DNA from 3 places in the Streptomyces sp. NPDC051576 genome. Region 2 is predicted to be linked to each of the others. Evidence: riboswitches for the same ligand, from Rfam matches in the RefSeq annotation. Region 2 holds a riboswitch; each other region holds the start of a gene.
What was found. Region 2 has a riboswitch for cyclic di-AMP ahead of AB0M63_RS09830 (M23 family metallopeptidase). Riboswitches for the same ligand answer to the same signal wherever they lie in the genome.
Positions count from the first base shown of each region.

Region 1: it holds a riboswitch for cyclic di-AMP, as region 2 does, so the genes downstream of both, AB0M63_RS37520 (LysM peptidoglycan-binding domain-containing M23 family metallopeptidase) here and AB0M63_RS09830 (M23 family metallopeptidase) in region 2, are expected to answer to the same signal.
Region 3: it holds a riboswitch for cyclic di-AMP, as region 2 does, so the genes downstream of both, AB0M63_RS01000 (transglycosylase SLT domain-containing protein) here and AB0M63_RS09830 (M23 family metallopeptidase) in region 2, are expected to answer to the same signal.

Region 1 covers NZ_JBFAZO010000014.1:74,119-76,374, reverse strand. Annotated here, with positions in the region: gene AB0M63_RS37525 (alpha-galactosidase) at 1-446, shown strand, start outside; cyclic di-AMP (ydaO/yuaA leader) riboswitch at 748-910, shown strand; gene AB0M63_RS37520 (LysM peptidoglycan-binding domain-containing M23 family metallopeptidase) at 915-1,829, shown strand; gene AB0M63_RS37515 (SGNH/GDSL hydrolase family protein) at 2,029-2,256, shown strand, end outside.
Region 2 covers NZ_JBFAZO010000003.1:21,749-24,004, reverse strand. Annotated here, with positions in the region: gene AB0M63_RS09835 (PP2C family protein-serine/threonine phosphatase) at 1-695, shown strand, start outside; cyclic di-AMP (ydaO/yuaA leader) riboswitch at 929-1,085, shown strand; gene AB0M63_RS09830 (M23 family metallopeptidase) at 1,097-2,104, shown strand; gene AB0M63_RS09825 (aldo/keto reductase) at 2,161-2,256, shown strand, end outside.
Region 3 covers NZ_JBFAZO010000001.1:212,643-214,898, forward strand. Annotated here, with positions in the region: gene AB0M63_RS00995 (HAD family hydrolase) at 1-516, shown strand, start outside; gene AB0M63_RS01000 (transglycosylase SLT domain-containing protein) at 513-980, opposite strand; cyclic di-AMP (ydaO/yuaA leader) riboswitch at 986-1,187, opposite strand; gene AB0M63_RS01005 (CocE/NonD family hydrolase) at 1,419-2,256, opposite strand, start outside.

The DNA.
Region 1 (2,256 bases), on a different contig from region 2:
GCCCGAACACCCAGCTCAACGACCGGGTCAGCAGTCTGCGCTTCCGGTTCGTGAGTGCCATGTCCGGAGTGCTCGGCGTGGGCGGCGACCTCTCGGAGTGGACCGAGGAGGAACTCGCCGAGGCCCGCCAGTGGGTGGACCTCTACAAGGAGATCCGCCCGCTCGTCCAGCACGGCGACCTCCACCGGCTGCGCCCGCCGCAGGGTGGACTGAGCGCGGTGCAGTACGTGCGCGGCGAGGAGTCCGTCGTCCTTGCCCTCCTCCAGGCGCAGCACTACGGCGAGCCCGTACCTGCCCTCCGACTGCGTGGGCTCGACCCGACAGCGTCGTACGAATGTCTCGAAACGGGCGAAGTCCACCGAGGTGCGGTCCTGTTGCACCACGGACTGCGCACCGGGCTGCACGGTGACCTTGATGCGACGGTTCTCCGACTGCGTCGCATCTGAACCTTCTGTCCTAATTGCAGCCTTAGTCCAACTCGCTCTGGAATAAAGGAAGCTGAGGAGAAGGTACGTGAGCAGAGTCATATTCGTGACCGTACGTCGTTCGTCATGTTCACGTAATTGGCGTGCTTTTCCAGGGGAATTGAGGCGGGAGTCCGGTGGGAATTCACGGAGGGTGACTGTTAATTCCCACAGGAGGCCACAAGAAACGCAAATCCGTGGAACCTCCTGCTTGTCCCTTTGCGTCTTCCTCGCTTACGTTCGCCACCAATCCGGACGGACGCCCAATCCTGCCGCCGACCGGACTCCGCACACACCCACCCGAATGCGGCAGGAGCGGGGGACCCACAGGTAGGACGCCTGTTCCGGTCTCCGGAACGGGCTTGGGGTAAAGCCGCGACCAGCGCGCGGCCGGGCATCTCCAGCCCGCACCCGACAGCTCACCTCGCAGGCGCCGGAGAGGAATTCGTCATGCCCGCGAAGGGTAAGCACCGCCGCCCGAAGTCCCAGCGCCTCACCCGCTCGATGGCCGTAGCCGGAACGGGCGGCGCAGCGCTCGCCCTTCCGCTCATGGGAGCCACCGGCGCCCATGCCGCGACCACGACTTCCGCTCCGGAAAAGGCGGTTCAGTCAGTTCCGGCGTCCGAGAAGACGGTCGTCGAGAAGACCGCCTCGAAGTCGGCGGGCGTCAAGACGTATTCGGTGCGGTCGGGCGACTGGCTCGCGAAGATCGCCGAGGACCAGAACGTCACCGGCGGCTGGAAGAAGCTCTACCAGGACAACCGCGAGGCCATCGGCGGCGATCCGTCGCTGATCCACCCGGGCTTGAAGCTCACCCTCGGCCAGAAGGCCACGACGAGCGGGACGGGCAAGACCGAGTCGTCCAGCTCGTCGAACTCGTCGAACTCGTCGAAGACGAGCGCCTCTTCGTCTTCTTCTTCGGCGTCTTCGGCTTCTTCGTCGAAGAGCACCTCCACCGGCTACGCGCTTCCCGTGACCGGTGCCACCATCGGCACCGGCTATCACGTCGCGGGCAGCATGTGGTCCAGCGGCTACCACACGGGCGTCGACTTCGTGGTCCCGACCGGCACCACCGTCAAGGCGATCGCCGCGGGCACGGTCGTCTCGGCGGCCTACGACGGCGCGTACGGCAACGAGGTCGTGATCCGGCACGCGGACGGCGAGTACTCGCAGTACGCCCACATGTCGCAGTTGTCCGTCTCGGCCGGCCAGACCGTGACCGAGGGGCAGCAGATCGGCCTCTCCGGCGCGACCGGGAACGTCACCGGCCCGCACCTGCACTTCGAGATCCGGACCACGCCGTACTACGGCTCGGACGTGGACCCGGTCGCCTACCTCCGCTCGCACGGAGTCACCGTCGGCTGAGTTCGGTGCTGACGCCTGGTCAGGGGCGCGGCGGTTCCGTAGTCAACGCCCCTGATCAGAGACTTATTCCGACTTTGGACAACCCTTTACAAGTGGCTTATCTCACCGACCGTCAACCCGTAAATACGATCGCGTAGGTCACAGTCCAGGGTGAATTATGGTTGCCGTGGCAGACGATTCGAAGAGTGACAGCAGATCAGTGATCGGGTCGTACGTGGCGGTGGGGGACAGCTTCACCGAGGGCGTCGGCGACCCCGGGCCCGACGGGGCGATGGTCGGCTGGGCCGACAGGTTCGCGGTACTGCTCGCGGATCGGCGGCCCGAGGGCGACTTCGAGTACACCAACCTCGCCGTGCGCGGGAAACTCCTCGACCAGATCGTGGCCGACCAGCTCACCCGCGCCAAGGAGATCGGCCCCGACCTGGTC
Region 2 (2,256 bases):
CCGCCGAGCGGATCGGCGGGTTCGAGATCGCGGCACGGTACGAGGCGGCCCAGGAGGGCGCGTCCATCGGCGGCGACCTGTACGCGGTGCAGGACACCCCGCACGGCGTACGGCTGATCGTCGGCGACGTGCGCGGCAAGGGCATGGGCGCGGTCGCCGCCGTCGCCGTGGTGATCGGGGCGTTCCGGGAGGCGGCCGAGCAGGAGACCACCCTGGAGGAGGTCGCCCAGCGGCTGGAGCGGGCGCTGGCCCGCGAGGGCACCCGGCGCGACGGCCTCGACGCGTTCGAGGGGTTCACCACGGCCGTCCTCGCCGAACTCCCGCACGGCGACGGCGTCGTACGGATCGTCGACCGGGGTCACCCGCCGCCGCTGCTCCTGAACGCGGACGGCACTGTGGAAACCCTGCTCGTCAAGGAACCCGCACTGCCGCTCGGCATGGGCGAGTTGGGGTTCTGGCCCGACCGCGCCCAGGAGTTCCCGTTCCCGGGCGGGGCCACGCTGCTGGTGTACACCGACGGTCTGTCCGAGGCCCGGGACTGCCACGGCGTCTTCTTCGATCCCGGGGAGCGGCTGGCCGGACGGACCTTCCGCAGCCCCGAGTCGTTGCTCGGGATCCTCGCCAAGGAGGTGCGCCGGTACTCCGGGGGCGGGATGTCGGACGACATGGCGATGATCGCCGTACGCCATCCATGAACGGTGTCACCAGGTGTGATCGGGCGAGCGCCCTCCGCATAACAACTGACATACCGTCAATAGCTGTGGGAATTCTGAGACTTGGTCAACTCGCCCGTTTTTCGCCGGTCGTGGGCCCTTCGTCCAGCAAGGAAAGGTTAATGATCAAGCGGAACAGCTTGGAATCGGGTGCCCGGGTCTATTAACGTTCGATAACGCAGCGCGGTCGTCCCAGCCGTCACAAGAGACGGCTCCGTGCGCACGCGCCGAATCCCGCAAGGGAACCGGGGAACCACCACTTGGGGTGAATCGCTCGTCGACCGCCGTGGGAACACGACAGGTTTACGCGCGTAGGAGACCTTCCTGCTCCGAACCCGTCAGCTAACCCGGTAGGCGAGAAGGAAGGAAAGGAGCACGCCCACGTGGCGTCCAACCAGGCTGCCCCAGAAGCCCCGTTCGTGTACGGCGGTTACCGCCCCGACGAGGGCCCCTGGGAGGAGTGGAACCCCAGCGCGGAGTCCGTTCCCCCCAACCGCGGCAAGCACCGTGTCGCCAAGCAGCGTGGTGGCGGGGGATTCGCCCGCAGCTCCACCGTCCTGGGTGTCGGTGTCATAGCCGCCGTGAGCGCCGGCGGGATGGCCAGCGCCAACACCGGCAAGCCGCCCGTCTCGATCTCCCTGCCGGACCTGCCCTCCGTGGGGCATCTGCTGGACGACTCCTCCAGCACCCCCAAGGGTTCCGCGACCGCGCTCAGCAGCGTCGGCGTGACCTCCACCGAGACCGCCAAGGGCACCTCGGACGCGGGTGAGCTGCTGCGCAACCGGATCATGGAGCAGGCCGAGCTCCAGCAGCTCCAGGTCGACGGCAAGTCGCAGGCCGCCGCCGAGGCAGCCGTCGCCAAGCAGGTCGACGACGCCGCGGCCAAGGCCGAGAAGGACGCCGCCGCCAAGGCCGCGGACGCGAAGGAGGCCGCGGAGGCCGCCGCCAAGAAGAAGGCCGAGGCCGCGAAGCTCGCCGAGCTGGCCAAGCAGTACACCCTGCCGGTCGGGTCGTACACGATCACCGGCACCTTCGGTCAGGCCGGCACCATGTGGTCCTCCGGCTACCACACCGGGCTCGACTTCGCGGCGCCCACAGGCACGCTGATCAAGGCCATCCACAGCGGCACGGTCACCGAGGCGGGCTGGGCCGGGTCCTACGGCTACCGCACGATCATCACCCTCGACGACGGCACCGAGCTGTGGTTCTGCCACCAGTCCTCGATCAACGTCAGCGTCGGGCAGAAGGTCGCCACCGGTGACGTCATCGGCCGCGTCGGAGCCACCGGCAACGTGACCGGGCCGCACCTCCACCTTGAGGTCCACATCAACGGCGCCGCGACCGCCAGCGACCCGGCGCCCTGGCTGCGCAGCAAGGGCCTCAACCCCTGAGCCACCCGGCGATCCTGCTGGAATATCGGGTTCCGGTCCGGCTGTTGACGTAGAGCATGACTTCTCTTCGCAAGCTGGGCCGGTCCGACCTCGACATCTTCCCGCTCGTCCTCGGCGGCAACGTCTTCGGCTGGACCGCCGACGAGGCGGCC
Region 3 (2,256 bases), on a different contig from region 2:
GAGGCCGAGGTGGGCCAGGTGTACGCGGCCGTGGACCAGGACGGGGTGGACGGCCTCACCCTCATCGAGCCCGGCTACCTCATGCCGCACCCCACGCTCCCCGCCGTACGGGTCGAGCGGCGGGACGACCTGTGGGCCGAGCCGATCAGCAAGGTGCTGCTGCGTCATCCCGCCCTGGCGGACGACGAGTTGGCGTGCACGGCGCGCTCGGTGGTGGGTTCGCTGGCCTCGGTCACCATGTCGGGCCCCGGCACCGTCGAACTCCAGCCACTCGGCATCACCAAGGCGACCGGCCTCGCCCTCGCCGCCCGGCACTTGGGCCTGACCCCGGCCGACACCATCGCCTTCGGCGACATGCCGAACGACATCCCGATGTTCGACTGGGCGGCCCACGGCGTGGCGATGGCCAACGCCCATCCCGAACTCAAGGCGGTGGCCGACGAGGTGACGACGTCGAACGAGGACGACGGCATCGCCGTCGTCCTCGAAAGACTGCTGCTGGACGCCGGTTTCTAGTAGGCGCCGTACACGTTGTCGATGGAGCCGTAGACCGCCGCCGCGTAGTTGCAGGCGGCGGTGATGTTCGCGACCGGGTCGTACGGGTCGTACGCCGTACCCGCCACGTGGTAGGCGTTGAACGTCGGGTCGATGACCTGGAGCAGGCCCTTCGACGGGGTGCCCGCCGCCGCGTTGGAGTCCCAGTTGTTGATGGCCCACGGGTTGCCGGAGGACTCACGGATCACGTTGCGGTAGATGCCGTTGTACGTGCCCGGAATCCCCTTCTGCGCCATGATCGCGAGGGACTCGCGGATCCAGCCGTCGAGGTTGTTGGTGTAGCCGGCGGCCGTGGTCGAGGTGGTCGTGGCGGCCGAGGCGGAGGTCGCGCCGACGATCGGCAGGGCGAGGATCGCGGCACCGGTGCCGAGGACGGCGAGGTTGCGGCCGAGGCGGGCGCGGCGGGACTGAGCGGTTGCAGGCATGACGAGGTTCCTCTCCGTCGCCTGCGAGGTGAGCTGTCGGGTTCGGGCTGGGAGGTGCCCGGCCGCGCCCTTGCGGACGTGACTTAACCCCAAGCCGTGCCGGTCGTGCCGACCGGTCCGGCGACTTACCTGGGTCCCCCGCTCCTGCCGTGCGAGATGTTCGTGACTGGGATACCGGACGGCGGCAGGATTCGGCGTTCCGCCCGACAGGCCGGGAACGTATGCGAGAGCACATGTCCGGAACAAGTGGCGGAATCACACCTAACCCCTATTGACCTTGGTCTGAGACGTATGGGGCACTTGATCCTTTGCGCGAGCCAAGGGTCAACTGTCAAACGCCGTAAGGGGAAACGCGGACAGAGCGGGACACAGGTCATCCACAGAAAAGCGTGACCCAACTCACGGGAGGATTAAGAACGGCAAATCGGGCATTCATCCTCAACTGGCAGTTCTCGGAATCCTTTTCTCCCAGGTTCGGTGAAAGATCACCTCTTCGCCTTCGGTGCAGATAACCTCATTCGAGGTAATAAAGTCCGTTTCGTCGCACGTGATCTCCGACCGTGTGCGCACGGTCGTGTCCCAGGCCGACTCCGGCCGGTGCAGCCGGATCGACCAGTCCGAGCGGGTGCGCGCCGACAGCGGATCCGACTCGTCGATCGTGTACGTCTCCAGCGCGTCCTCGGTGAACTCCAGGCCGTCGGGATACACGCGCGTCCCGCCGTAGCGCGGGTCGACCTCCAGCCGCCACTCGCCCTTCGCGACATCCCGCACGACCAGCCGCTCGGGCCGCGGCTCGTCCAGGGTGACCGGCTGGCTCACCCCGAGCGGCTCGGCCTCCTCGGGCTCCTCGAAACGGATGTCGTCGGTGCGAAGGTCATCCGTCAACTCCCGCTCCCGCACGGGGAGTTCGAGCGCGCTGCCCTCCGGGTCCAGGGTGAAGCCGGCCGCCGACTCCGGCTGGGGCCAGATCCACGGCCAGTACGCCGACGACACCGCGAGGCGGATGCGATGGCCGGGCGGGACGGCGTACCCGATGCCGTTCAGCTCGAAGGTCACGTCCTCGGTGGCACCCGGCGTCCACGGCACCGCCCGGTCCCGCCCGTGCCGCGCCGACAGGTTGAGCACGCCCCGGGTGACCAGGGTCGAGGAGCCGTCCGGGGCGACGTCGCACAGCCGGGCGATCACCTGCCCGCGCGGCACCGGGCAGGTCAGCCGCAGCCGCACCCTGGGCCGCCCCAGCACCCAGGTCTCGTCCGGCACCTCGAACTGGAAGCAC